Regions from separate parts of the Dryocola baronae genome, predicted to be linked through region 3. Evidence: predicted binding sites of a transcription regulator. Region 3 holds the regulator's gene; each other region holds the start of a gene.
The links. The regulator CRP, encoded in region 3, controls carbon source genes, mostly activating them, when cyclic AMP is high. The targets are predictions, from matches to a motif close to ATGTGANNNNNNTCACAT.

Region 1 (4,461 bases), 350 kb from region 3:
GTTGGAGGCAGCCACCAGCAGGCGCATGGGGATTTTTTCTTCGCTTGCCCCGTTGCGGAAGCGGCGTTCGTTGATGGCGGTGAGCAGGGTGTTCAGAATGGCCGGCCCCGCCTTCCAGATTTCATCCAGAAACACGATTTCGGCTTCCGGCAGATAGCCTGCGGTCAGACGTTCATATCGCCCTTCGTCTTTCAGAGCCTGAATCGACAGCGGCCCAAATACCTCTTCGGGCGTTGAGAAGCGTGTCATCAGGTATTCAAAAGCGCGGGCATGCTTGAAGGCGAACTTAAGGCGACGGGCGATCAGGCTTTTGGCAATTCCCGGCGGCCCGAGTAAAAAGACGCTTTCCCCGCTTAAGGCCGCCAGCAGGCAAAGTCGAATGGCGTGTTGACGTTCAAAAAGTCCTTTTTCAAGCGCCTGGCTGAGTCGAGAAATTCTTTCAGCCAATAAATGTGATTGAGCCATAATTAGCTTTGCATCCTTAGGCGGTTATCGCTGTGCGGGGGGCCGAGTATATCGTTTCTACCTGAGCTCGTTAACGATTGATGAGCTGACCTTTTTTGTCTGACCAAAGATAAGCCAACTGCATTTAGGGGTACGATTTCCTTGATTATCGTGCATACTGTGCGCCTTTTTGTGGGCCAAGGGACTAAGCACACGCTTTCAGGATTCCAACAAAAGATTAGTCTATGAGCGCTGATAATAAACAATCATTGCCCGCGATTACGCTGGCTGCAATTGGGGTGGTGTACGGCGATATCGGTACCAGCCCGCTTTATACCCTTCGTGAATGTCTGTCCGGTCAGTTTGGTTTTGGCGTAGAACGCGACGCCGTGTTCGGATTTTTGTCCTTAATTTTTTGGCTGCTGATTCTTGTCGTTTCCGTGAAGTACCTCACCTTTGTCATGCGTGCGGATAACGCCGGTGAAGGTGGGATCCTGACGCTGATGTCTTTGGCCGGGCGTAACACCTCGGCAAGAATGACCTCGGTGCTGGTGATCATGGGGCTTATCGGCGGCAGCTTCTTCTATGGCGAGGTGGTGATAACCCCGGCGATATCGGTCATGTCTGCGATAGAGGGGCTTGAGATAGCCGCGCCGTCGCTGGATGCCTATATCGTCCCGCTGTCGATAATCGTGCTGACGCTGCTGTTTATGATTCAAAAACACGGCACCGGCATGGTGGGCAAGCTGTTCGCCCCGGTGATGCTGCTGTGGTTCCTGGTGCTCGCCGTTCTTGGCGCGCGCAGTATTATCGCTAACCCGGAAGTGCTTCAGGCGCTGAATCCGGCCTGGGCGGTTCACTTCTTCCTCGAATATAAAACCGTGTCGTTCTTTGCGCTGGGCGCGGTCGTGCTTTCTATTACCGGCGTGGAAGCGCTGTATGCGGATATGGGGCACTTCGGCAAATTCCCGATTCGTATCGCGTGGTTCGCCGTCGTGCTGCCGTCGCTGGTGCTGAACTACTTCGGCCAGGGCGCGCTGCTGCTGACAACGCCGGAAGCGATTAAAAACCCGTTCTTCCTGCTGGCCCCCGACTGGGCGCTGATTCCGCTGATGATTCTGGCGACCCTTGCCACGGTTATCGCCTCCCAGGCGGTTATCTCCGGCGTCTTCTCGCTGACTCGCCAGGCCGTGCGCCTGGGCTACCTGTCGCCGATGCGCATTATCCACACCTCGGAAATGGAGTCCGGGCAGATTTACGTTCCAGCGATTAACTGGATCCTCTATATCTCCGTGGTTATCGTCATCGTTAGCTTCGAGCATTCCAGTAACCTGGCGGCGGCTTACGGGATTGCGGTCACCGGCACCATGGTGCTGACGTCTATTCTTGTCTGTACCGTGGCGCGTAAAAACTGGCACTGGAACAAAATCGGCGTGCTGCTGATGGGCGTCGGTTTCCTGTGCATTGATATCCCGCTGTTCTCCGCCAACGCCGTGAAAATCTTCTCCGGCGGCTGGCTGCCGCTTAGCCTGGCGCTGGTGATGTTCATCATCATGACGACCTGGAAAAGCGAGCGTTTCCGCCTGCTGCGGCGTATGCATGAACACGGCAACTCTCTGGAAGCGATGATCGCCTCACTTGAAAAGTCGCCGCCGGTACGCGTGCCGGGCACCGCGGTTTACATGTCTCGCGCGCTGAACGTCATTCCTTTTGCGATGCTGCATAACCTCAAGCACAACAAGGTGCTGCACGAGCGCGTGGTGCTGCTGACGCTGCGAACCGAAGATGCGCCGTACGTTCACAACGTTAAGCGCGTTTCCATCGAGCAGCTTTCGCCGACCTTCTGGCGCGTGGTGGCAAGCTACGGCTGGCGCGAAACGCCGAACGTTGAGGAAATCTTCCACCGCTGCGGCCTGGAAGGGCTGAGCTGCAGGATGACCGAGACATCGTTCTTTATGTCCCACGAGTCGCTGATTATCGGTAAACGGCCATGGTATCTGCGCCTGCGCGGCAAGTTGTTCCTGGCGCTTCAGCGCAACGCCCTGCGGGCACCGGACCAGTTTGAGATCCCGCCGAACAGGGTTATCGAGCTGGGCACCCAGGTCGAGATTTAACGAGAACGCCTCTTCAACCGAAGGGGCGTTTTTTATTGTGGCCGAGCGCGCTCTCATTTAACCGCTTGTGAAAATGATGAGCGAAACGTTTCGATACCGATCACATTTTCATAACCTGGTGGTTGTTTTGTCGCCATGACATTTCCTACACTCCGAATCAGCGAAACGTTTCGCTAGTGGAGTAAGAAAATGAAGAAAGGCACCGTTCTCAACGCTGATATCTCGTCCGTTATTTCCCGTCTTGGCCACACCGACATGCTGGTGGTTGCCGATGCCGGGTTGCCCATTCCGCGCAGCACGCAGCGCATTGATTTGGCGCTGACACACGGCGTACCCGGCTTTATGCAGGTCGTGGATGTCGTAACGCAGGAGATGCAGGTTGAAGCGGCGATCCTTGCTCAGGAAATCCAACAACATAATCCAGAGCTCCACGAAACGCTGCTCAAACACATCGAACAGCTGCAACAACACCAGGGAAACACCATTTCTATTCGCTATATCAGTCACGAGCAGTTTAAGCAGCACACCGCGCAGGCACATGCGGTTATTCGCAGCGGGGAGTGTTCCCCGTATGCGAATGTCATTCTCTGCGCTGGCGTAACTTTCTGAGGCCGGCATGGAACCGTTACTGCAACTCAAAGGGATCGATAAAGCGTTCCCAGGCGTAAAAGCTCTTTCTGGCGCCGCGCTGAACGTTTATCCCGGACGCGTGATGGCGCTGGTGGGCGAGAACGGCGCGGGCAAATCCACCATGATGAAAGTGTTAACCGGCATTTATCAACGCGATGCCGGTTCGCTCTTATGGCTTGGGCAGGAAACCACGTTCAACGGCCCGAAATCTTCGCAGGAAGCGGGGATCGGCATTATTCATCAGGAGCTCAACCTGATCCCGCAGCTCAGCATTGCGGAAAACATCTTCCTCGGGCGCGAGTTCGTTAACCGCTTCGGCAAGATCGACTGGAAGAAAATGTACGCCGAGGCGGACAAGCTGCTGCTGAAGCTTAACCTGCGCTTTAACAGCCAGCGGCTGGTGGGCGATCTGTCGATTGGCGACCAGCAGATGGTTGAAATCGCCAAGGTGCTGAGCTTCGAATCCAAAGTCATCGTGATGGACGAGCCGACGGATGCGCTGACCGATACCGAAACGGAATCGCTGTTCCGCGTGATCCGCGAGCTGAAAGGCCAAGGGCGCGGCATCGTCTATATTTCCCACCGCATGAAAGAGATTTTCGAGATTTGCGATGACGTCACCGTCTTCCGCGACGGCCAGTTCATTGCCGAACGCGAGGTGGCGTCGCTCACCGAAGACTCGCTGATTGAAATGATGGTCGGACGCAAGCTTGAAGACCAGTACCCGCGCCTGAATAAAGAGCCGGGCGAGATTCGTCTGCGCGTCGATAACCTCTCCGGGCCGGGCGTAAACGACGTTAGCTTCACCCTGCGCAAAGGCGAAATCCTCGGCGTGGCCGGGCTGATGGGTGCTGGGCGTACAGAATTAATGAAGGTGCTGTACGGCGCGCTGTCGCGTACCGGCGGCTACGTTGCGCTGGATGGCCGCGAAGTGGTGGCGCGTTCCCCGCAGGACGGCCTGGCGAACGGCATCGTGTATATCTCCGAGGACCGCAAGCGCGACGGGCTGGTGCTCGGCATGTCGGTGAAAGAGAACATGTCGCTGACCGCGCTGCGCTATTTTAGCCATAACGTCGGCAGCCTGAAGCATAAAGATGAGCAGCAGGCGGTGCAGGACTTTGTCCGTCTGTTCAACGTTAAAACGCCGTCAATCGAGCAGCCGATTGGCCTGCTCTCCGGCGGCAACCAGCAAAAGGTCGCCATTGCGCGCGGGCTGATGACGCGCCCGAAAGTGCTGATTCTGGACGAGCCGACCCGTGGCGTAGACGTTGGC
Region 2 (4,461 bases), 2.4 Mb from region 3:
TAGAGAGCACGGCTCCCGTGCGTGCAGCGCCTACGGCAAAACCGGCCCCGGCTGCCAACGTCGCGCCTGTAGCAACCGGCCCACGCGCGCTGAGCCGCAACCAGCCGCAGTATCCATCGCGTGCATTTGCCTTGCGTATGGAAGGTAAGGTTCGCGTGAAGTTCGACGTCGCCGCCGACGGCAGCGTCAACAACGTCACCATCCTTGAGGCCAAACCTGCAAACATGTTTGAACGTGAGGTGAAGCAGGCGATGAAGAAGTGGCGCTATGAAAGCGGCAAGCCCGGACAGGGAATGGTCGTGAATATTGTCTTCCGCATCAACGGCGGCGCGACGATGGAATAATAAAAAGGCCTCCCAATCGGGAGGCCTTTTTTTTAGGATTGCTGCGGCAGCGGGCGGGGTTTGCCGTCGTTATCAACGGCGACATAAATAAAGACGGCCTCGGTCGCTTTGTAGCGCTGACCGAGAGGCTCCGAAGACACCTTCTTCACCCACACTTCCACGTTAATCGTTACCGACGAATTACCGCGCTTTATACAGCTGGCGTAGCAGCAAACCACATCGCCAACCGCAACGGGTTTCAGAAACGTCATACCGTCGACGCGCACCGTGACGACGCGGCCATGGGCGATTTCTTTCGCCATGATGGCACCGCCCATGTCCATCTGTGACATCAACCAGCCGCCAAAAATATCGCCGTTAGCGTTGGTATCCGCCGGCATCGCAAGCGTGCGTAACACTAATTCACCGACAGGCGTACTCTTACTCATTTCTCTTCCTGCGGCATATGGCGATAGATATAAACGCCGCTCAGCAGCGTAAAGACCAGCGTTGCCGCGGTCAGGCCGAAGACCTTAAAGTTCACCCACACGTCCTGCGGCAGCCAGAAGGCGATATAGATATTCGCCACGCCGCAGACGATGAAGAACAGCGCCCACGCTACGTTAAGCTTCGCCCATACGTGCTCCGGGAGCGTAATTTCCTTGCCGAGCATGCGCTGGATAAGCGGCTTTTTCATCACCAGCTGGCTGACCAGCAGGGCAATGGCAAACAGCGCGTAAATCACCGTAACCTTCCATTTGATAAATTCATCGTTATGGAAGAACAGCGTCAGCCCGCCGAAGACCGCGACCATCAGGAAGGTAATGAGGGTCATTTTTTCCAGCTTGCGGTATTTATACCAGCTATAAACCAGCGCCAGAGCGGTAGCGACGATCAGCGCGCCGCTGGCGGCATAGATGTCGTACATCTTATAGAAGGCAAAGAAGACAATCAGGGGAAGGAAGTCGAGAAACTGCTTCATAATCTGTTCCGTAAAAAGGGAGAACTCCTGACTGACTATAACGTGCGGTCAGGAGCGGGTGAAGGTTATTGGCGAATAAGCATATATAAACGGAATAAATAGATGAGCAACACCGCAGAAATCAGGTTGCTGATCGTATTGGCAATCACTGCACCAACCTGAGGGGACAGGGCGGCAAATGATGAAGCGAGAAGCAGGAGCGCGGTTTTAGCCACCAGCCAGCTTATCACCGCCGGTGCCACCAGACGCATGTTGCTCCAGGCCAGACGAATACTGCTGCGCATGGCGTGGAAAATACCGGCTTTATCCTGCACGACCATGACCGGCGCGAGGGAGAGCACAATCGCCAGCAGCACCCCCGGCACCACGATCAGCATGATGCCGATCTGCACCATAAAGGTGGTCAGGAACATCAGAATAAACATTTTTGGCAGAACGGGCGCGGCGGTACCGATAGCGCGCAGCGCGCTCACGCGGTGTCCGGCCGAAACCATCTGCATCAGCACCAGCATGCTGCCCGCCAGAATCGCATTGCCGATAAGACCGGCGAATGTCGATGCCGCAGAAGCTTTGAGTAACACTTCCTGTTGTTCAGGCGTCATGTTTTGCACAAGGTCAAACAGGCCAACGCTTCCGGCCAGGTTGTCGCCTTCGCTCAGAATGGCTAATTGCTCATCGCTTGGCGAAAAGGCATGACCGAAGATCACCGATATAAAGGCGCACAGTAGAGCGATCAGTAAAATGGTAACAAACTGATTGCGTAGAAAATTCCCCGTGTCACGGTACACAGAACCCGCCGTGATAGACATGCACTCTCCTTTGAAATTGCCCGGTTACACTTAAGCGCGCAATTGTACCCTGGAAGGAGGAGCTGTGGCACCACTAAGGCTATCCATAAAAATGGGCGAGTCGGCGTAAAGCGGTGGCAAACCGTACTTTGCCCGCGCCCGGTTACAGGCGTCGTTGGCTATGCCATTTTCACCCGACATGGCAAATTCCCGGCAAGGGGAAGGCCGGTTTTCATAGATCCCACAGCGCACCTGCTCGCCAGGATTGCCCTCTAAGGCGACGCAACGGCTATTGCGCTGATTGGTGCCGCCCATGCAGCGCAGGAAGGGCGAGACAGGCTCGGTAAGGCGTGTGGGGACCTGGCCGCCCGCATCGTCAGCTTCAGCCCAGTAGAACGAGACACGAAAGTAAGCACAACAGGCACCGCACGTCATGCACGGGTTGAGATCGCTCATCTTGCACCTGCAAATACGGTTAGACGCATCTAAACAAGGAAGATAATTAACCTAGACGGCGGTGAAATTTTCCGCAATATCAGAACGTAAAGATTTTAAAAGGTGTGATTCAGGTAGAAAATTGACTCCAGATCAAATTACCACTTTCATGGTTGTTGCCAAAAATTAATCCAGATCATTGAATGTTAAATTAGCTAACAAAGTGTGATCTGAGTTAGATCACTTTGTACCCAAAAGTAAGTATATTCACCGCGCTTATAAAACCATAACAAGGGAAGGGCTATGAAAAAGTTAACAGTGGCGGTACTTATGCTGGGTTGTTTATCTGGAGAAGCGTTGGCGCATCAGGCGGGCGAGTTCTTTATGCGCGCCGGTACGGCAACCGTACGTCCAACCGAAGGCTCCGACGATGTGCTAGGCATGGGTGGATTTAACGTCAGTAATAACACCCAGCTGGGGCTGACCTTTGATTACATGGTAACGGACAATATCGGCATCGAACTGCTCGCCGCTACGCCGTTCCGTCATAAAGTTGGCCTGGGCGCGACGGGCGATCTGGCTACCGTCAAGCAGCTGCCGCCAACGCTTATGGCGCAGTGGTACTTTGGCGATGCGAAAAGCAAGGCGCGTCCTTACATTGGCGCAGGCGTTAACTACACCACTTTCTTTGATACCGACTTCAACCAGACGGGCAAAGACGCGGGCCTGAGCGATCTGAGCGTGAAGGATTCCTGGGGCGCGGCGGGGCAGGTTGGGCTTGACTATATGGTTGACGATGACTGGCTGCTGAACATGTCCGTATGGTACATGGATATCGATACCGAAGTGAAATTCAAAGCGGGCGGCGAGCAGCAGAATATTAAGACTCGCATCGATCCGTGGGTGTTTATGTTCTCCGCGGGCTATCGCTTCTGATGTAAAAACGGCGGATGGGCTAAGGCCTCATCCGCCGCTTGCTTAACTGCGGGTCGCCGCCTTCATCGCCTGCACGAAGGTTTTCAACTCGCTTAGCATCGCATCAGGCTTATCAACGTTCTTCTCTATTATCTTCACGATTGCCGAACCGGAAATCGCCCCGGCGGCACCCGCAGCAATGGCATCCCGCACCTGTGAAGGCTCGGAAATACCGAAGCCCTGCAGCGAAGGCGCGGCGTGATACTCGGTCAGCTTCTCGACCAGATGATGCAGCGGCAGCTGCGCGCGCGTCTCAGCACCCGTTACCCCCGCACGTGACAGCAGATAGGTATAGCCGCGGCCGTGGGAGGCAATCTCACGCAGCAAATCGTCGTGGGCGTTCGGTGGGCAGATGAAAATCGGCGCGACGTTGTGGCGCATCGCGGCCTGGCGGAACGGCGCGGATTCTTCGATCGGCACATCGGCAATCAGCACGGAATCTACGCCCACTTTGGCGCACAGCGCATAGAATTCATCGATGCCCCGGCTGTACACCAGGTTGGCGTACATCAGCAGGCCGATGGGAATGGTCGGATGCCTGCGGCGGATTTCGGCCAGCATCTCAAAACACTGGGTTGGCGTCACGCCTGCGGCGAACGCACGAAGCGCCGCGTTCTGAATCGTTGGGCCATCGGCCAGCGGGTCGGAGAATGGAATCCCCAGCTCCAGCGCGTCGGCACCGGCCTCAATCAGCGTATCGATGATTTTCAGCGACTGTTCAGGCGACGGGTCGCCCAGGGTTACAAAGGGAACAAATGCGCCTTCCCGGCGAGCCTGTAACTGCTCAAATGCGTGCTGATAACGTTCCATTACATTTCCCCTCGCGCTTTCAAAATGTCGTGAACCGTGAAGATGTCTTTATCACCGCGGCCGGAGAGGTTCACCACCAACAGCTGTTCTTTTTCCGGATCCTCACGCATCATTTTCACCGCGTGAGCCAGCGCGTGAGAGGACTCAA
Region 3 (4,461 bases):
CCGACGTGAAGCGACAGCTACAAAGCGGCGAAGCGGTGCTGGTGTGGTCAGAGCTGCATGAGACGGTAAATATCATGCCTCGCGGGCAGTTTCGCGGCTAATCTAAAGCAATAAAATCATCTTCAGGCCCTTCGTCGGGTGGATACGTGCATTCGCCATCCACCCGCTGTGACAGTCCCTTCGAATATCCATGGAGTTGTTGCCTTATGTCAGCCAAACATCCGGTTATTGCCGTCACGGGTTCCAGCGGTGCAGGAACGACCACCACAAGCCTTGCGTTTCGTAAGATATTTCAACAGCTCAACCTGCGCGCCGCCGAAGTCGAAGGCGACAGCTTCCATCGCTATACCCGCCCAGAAATGGACATGGCGATTCGTAAAGCGCGCGACCTGGGCCGTCACATCAGCTATTTCGGGCCAGAGGCCAATGACTTCGGGCTGCTCGAGCAGACGTTTGCCGAATACGGGCGCAGCGGCCAGGGGAAATCCCGCAAGTATCTCCACACCTATGACGAAGCCGTGCCGTGGAACCAAATCCCCGGGACTTTCACGCCCTGGCAGCCGCTGCCTGAACCTACAGACGTGCTGTTTTACGAAGGGCTGCACGGCGGTGTGGTCACCCCGCAGCACGACGTAGCCAACTATGTGGATTTGCTGGTCGGCGTGGTGCCCATCGTTAACCTGGAGTGGATTCAGAAGCTGGTGCGCGACACCAGCGAACGCGGCCATTCACGGGAGGCGGTGATGGATTCCGTGGTCAGATCGATGGATGACTACATCAACTTTATTACGCCGCAGTTTTCCCGCACCCATATCAACTTCCAGCGCGTCCCGACGGTAGACACCTCTAACCCGTTTGCCGCGCGCGGCATTCCGTCGCTGGACGAAAGCTTCGTTGTGATTCACTTCCGCGGGCTGGATAACATCGACTTCCCGTACCTGCTGGCGATGCTGCAAGGCTCTTTCATTTCACACATCAATACGTTGGTGGTGCCGGGGGGCAAAATGGGGCTGGCAATGGAGCTGATAATGACGCCGCTGGTGCAACGGCTGGCGGAAGGCAGAAAAGTCGTTTAGGGCGGCAAAATACCGCCCAGGACACGTATTACAGTTCAATCACTTCATAGCTGTGCGTGATGTTTGCGGCTTTCTCAAGCATCAACGCCACCGAGCAATACTTCTCCGCCGACAGGTCGACGGCGCGGGACACGGCATTGTCCTTCAGATCTTTGCCGGTCACGATGAAATGCAGATTGATGTGGGTGAACAGGCGCGGCGCTTCTTCGCGGCGCTCGGAGGTCAGCTTCACTTCGCAATCCGTCACGTTATGGCGGCCTTTTTGCAAAATAGACACCACATCAATGGCGCTACAGCCGCCGACCGACATCAGGACCATCTCCATCGGGCTGGGTGCTTTATCGCCTGAATTTCCGTCCATCAGGATCTGGTGACCCGACGCCGATTCGCCCAGGAAAGTTAACCCCTCAACCCATTTAACTCGTGCCTGCATTTTGCTTACTCCTGTTAAGAAATTTCCTTCCAGAGTACGCGGATGCAGCAATTGTCGCAACGGAAGGCGACCTGCGTCATGCTGAAACGAGACAATAGGAGACACTTGCCAAAAGCTATGCTAAAACAATCCGGATGCTACATTCGATACATTGACGTGATGTATGTATGCATTGGACATCACTAATTACAGGCGGCAAGATTGACTTGCTGGCCATTTCCCCCAGGTGGGAAATATTCTAACGATTGCAACGCCGGGCAGGAGGTTTTGCATCCTGTCTTTGGTAGCCAGTTTATAACAGAGGATAACCGCGCATGGTGCTTGGCAAACCGCAAACAGACCCGACTCTCGAATGGTTCTTGTCCCATTGCCACATTCATAAGTATCCATCGAAGAGCACGCTGATTCACCAGGGTGAAAAAGCAGAGACGCTGTACTACATCGTCAAAGGCTCCGTGGCCGTGCTGATCAAAGATGAAGAGGGCAAGGAAATGATCCTCTCCTATCTGAACCAGGGTGACTTCATCGGTGAATTAGGCCTGTTTGAAGAAGGCCAGGAGCGCAGTGCCTGGGTTCGCGCGAAAACCGCGTGCGAAGTGGCTGAAATTTCCTATAAAAAATTCCGCCAGCTTATCCAGGTTAACCCAGACATCCTGATGCGCCTCTCTTCCCAGATGGCCCGTCGCCTGCAGGTCACGTCAGAGAAAGTGGGCAACCTTGCCTTCCTCGACGTAACCGGCCGTATCGCTCAAACGCTGCTGAACCTTGCGAAACAGCCAGACGCCATGACCCACCCGGACGGTATGCAGATTAAAATCACCCGCCAGGAAATCGGTCAGATCGTGGGTTGCTCCCGTGAAACCGTAGGCCGCATTCTGAAAATGCTGGAAGATCAAAATCTGATCTCCGCGCACGGTAAAACGATCGTCGTTTACGGTACTCGTTAATTTCCGTTTCCAAAAAGGCGTATCGCTTCGGCAATACGCCTTTTTTGTCTCTAAAACTCCCTTTGCCCGCTCTAAATAATTCGAGTTACAGGTCGGCGGCAAGGGAGGGAGTCCCCAGGAGCTTACTCCAGTAAGTGACCGGGGCGAGTGAGTGCAGCCAACACCCCTGTAACTTGAAGTATGACGAGTCTATGTGGCGCCGACTTATTTATCATCCTGAGGTTAACTACGCACTGCGTCAGACGCTGGTGTTATGTTTACCCGTGGCCGTCGGCCTGGTGCTGGGCAGCCTGCAAAACGGCCTGCTTTTCTCGTTAGTTCCCGCCTGCTGCAACATTGCTGGCCTGGACACCCCCCATCGACGCTTCTTCAAGCGGCTGATTATCGGCGGCAGCCTGTTTGCGCTCAGCAGCCTGATCATGCAGCTTCTTCTGCTCTACACCTCGATCCCGCTGCCCATAATTCTGATGGTGATGGCGCTGATGCTCGGGGTAACCGCGGAAATCAGCGCCCTGCACGCCCGCCTGCTCCCCGCCTCGCTGATTGCGGCGATCTTCACCCTCAGCATGGCCGGGAACATGCCTATCTGGAAACCGATGCTGCTGTATGTTTCCGGCACCATCTGGTACGGCGTCTTTAACTGGTTCTGGTTCTGGATGTGGCGCGAGCAGCCGCTTCGCGAATCCCTGAGCCTGCTCTACCGCCAGCTTGCCGAATACTGCGAAGCAAAATACGGCATGCTGACGCAGCACACCGATCCGGAAAAGGCGCTGCCCCCGCTGCTGGCCCGCCAGCAAAAAGCCGTCGATCTGATTACCGTCTGCTATCAGCAGCTGCACATGCTGGCGGCTAACCAGCAGAACGGCTACAAACGCCTGCTGCGCGCTTTCCAGGTGGCGCTCGACCTCCAGGAGCACATCTCCGTCAGCCTGCACCAGCCCGAAGAGGTGCAGAAACTCGTTGAACAAAGCCACGCCGAAGCGGTGATCCGCTGGAACGCGCAAACCATCGCGTCTCGCCTGCGCGTGCTGGCGGACGACATCCTTTATCACCGCTACCCCAGACGCTTTGATATGGATAAACAGATCGCGGCGCTGGAAAAAATCGCCCGCCAAAACCCGGACAACCCGGTCGGGCAATTCTGCCACTACCACTTCAGCCGTATCGCGCGCGTGCTGCGCACCCAGCGCCCTTTATACGTCCGCGATCTGATGGAAGATCGCCAGCGCCGCCTGCCGCTGTGGCCCGCGCTAAAAAGCTATCTCTCCTTCAAATCGGCGGCGCTGCGCAACGCCGCACGGCTGGGCGTCATGCTCACCGTCGCCAGCCTGCTGGGCGCATCTTTACATCTGCCCAAGCCCTACTGGATCCTGATGACCATCATGTTCGTCACGCAAAACGGCTATGGCGCGACGCGCGTGCGGATTCTGCACCGTTCGGCGGGCACCATGGCGGGCCTGACGATTGCCGGGATCACTCTCCACTTCCACGTTCCGGAAAGCTACACGCTGGTGGCGATGCTGCTCATTACGCTGGTGAGCTACCTGTTTATCCGCAAAAGCTACGGCTGGGCCACCATCGGCTTTACCGTCACCGCGGTATACACGCTGCAGCTGATTACGCTTAGCGCCGAGCAATACATCGTGCCGCGTCTGATCGATACCCTGCTCGGCTGCCTGATTGCCTTTGGCGGCATGATCTGGCTGTGGCCGCAGTGGCAAAGCGGCCTGCTGCGCCAGAACGCCCACGACGCGCTGGAAACCGACCAGGAAGCAATACGGCTGATCCTAAGCCACGACCCGCAGCCGACGCCGCTGGCCTGGCAGCGCATGAAGGTCAACCAGGCGCACAACGCGTTGTTTAACTCGCTCAACCAGGCGATGCAGGAGCCGGGCTTCAACTCGCACTATCTGGATGACATGAAGCTATGGGTGACGCACAGCCAGTTTATCGTCGAGCATATCAACGCGATGACGACGCTTGCCCGCGAGCACAATATGCTGAC

Region 1: rbsD (D-ribose pyranase) is a predicted target of CRP. The motif match lies at 2,647-2,664, and genes of this name have one in related genera.
Region 2: ompW (outer membrane protein OmpW) is a predicted target of CRP. The motif match lies at 2,757-2,774, and genes of this name have one in related genera.

What each region holds. Positions count from the first base shown of each region.
Region 1 is NZ_JBINNY010000001.1:4,982,151-4,986,611, reverse strand. It holds gene ravA (ATPase RavA) at 1-465, opposite strand, end outside; gene kup (low affinity potassium transporter Kup) at 690-2,558, shown strand; gene rbsD (D-ribose pyranase) at 2,748-3,167, shown strand; gene rbsA (ribose ABC transporter ATP-binding protein RbsA) at 3,175-4,461, shown strand, end outside.
Region 2 is NZ_JBINNY010000001.1:2,233,094-2,237,554, forward strand. It holds gene tonB (TonB system transport protein TonB) at 1-344, shown strand, start outside; gene yciA (acyl-CoA thioester hydrolase YciA) at 377-772, opposite strand; gene ACSPHG_RS10525 (septation protein A) at 769-1,305, opposite strand; gene ACSPHG_RS10530 (YciC family protein) at 1,371-2,114, opposite strand; gene ACSPHG_RS10535 (YkgJ family cysteine cluster protein) at 2,145-2,549, opposite strand; gene ompW (outer membrane protein OmpW) at 2,832-3,464, shown strand; gene trpA (tryptophan synthase subunit alpha) at 3,507-4,313, opposite strand; gene trpB (tryptophan synthase subunit beta) at 4,313-4,461, opposite strand, start outside.
Region 3 is NZ_JBINNY010000001.1:4,632,434-4,636,894, forward strand. It holds gene ACSPHG_RS21985 (YheU family protein) at 1-101, shown strand, start outside; gene ACSPHG_RS21990 (phosphoribulokinase) at 207-1,076, shown strand; gene ACSPHG_RS21995 (OsmC family protein) at 1,105-1,509, opposite strand; gene crp (cAMP-activated global transcriptional regulator CRP) at 1,824-2,456, shown strand; gene ACSPHG_RS22005 (YccS/YhfK family putative transporter) at 2,648-4,461, shown strand, end outside.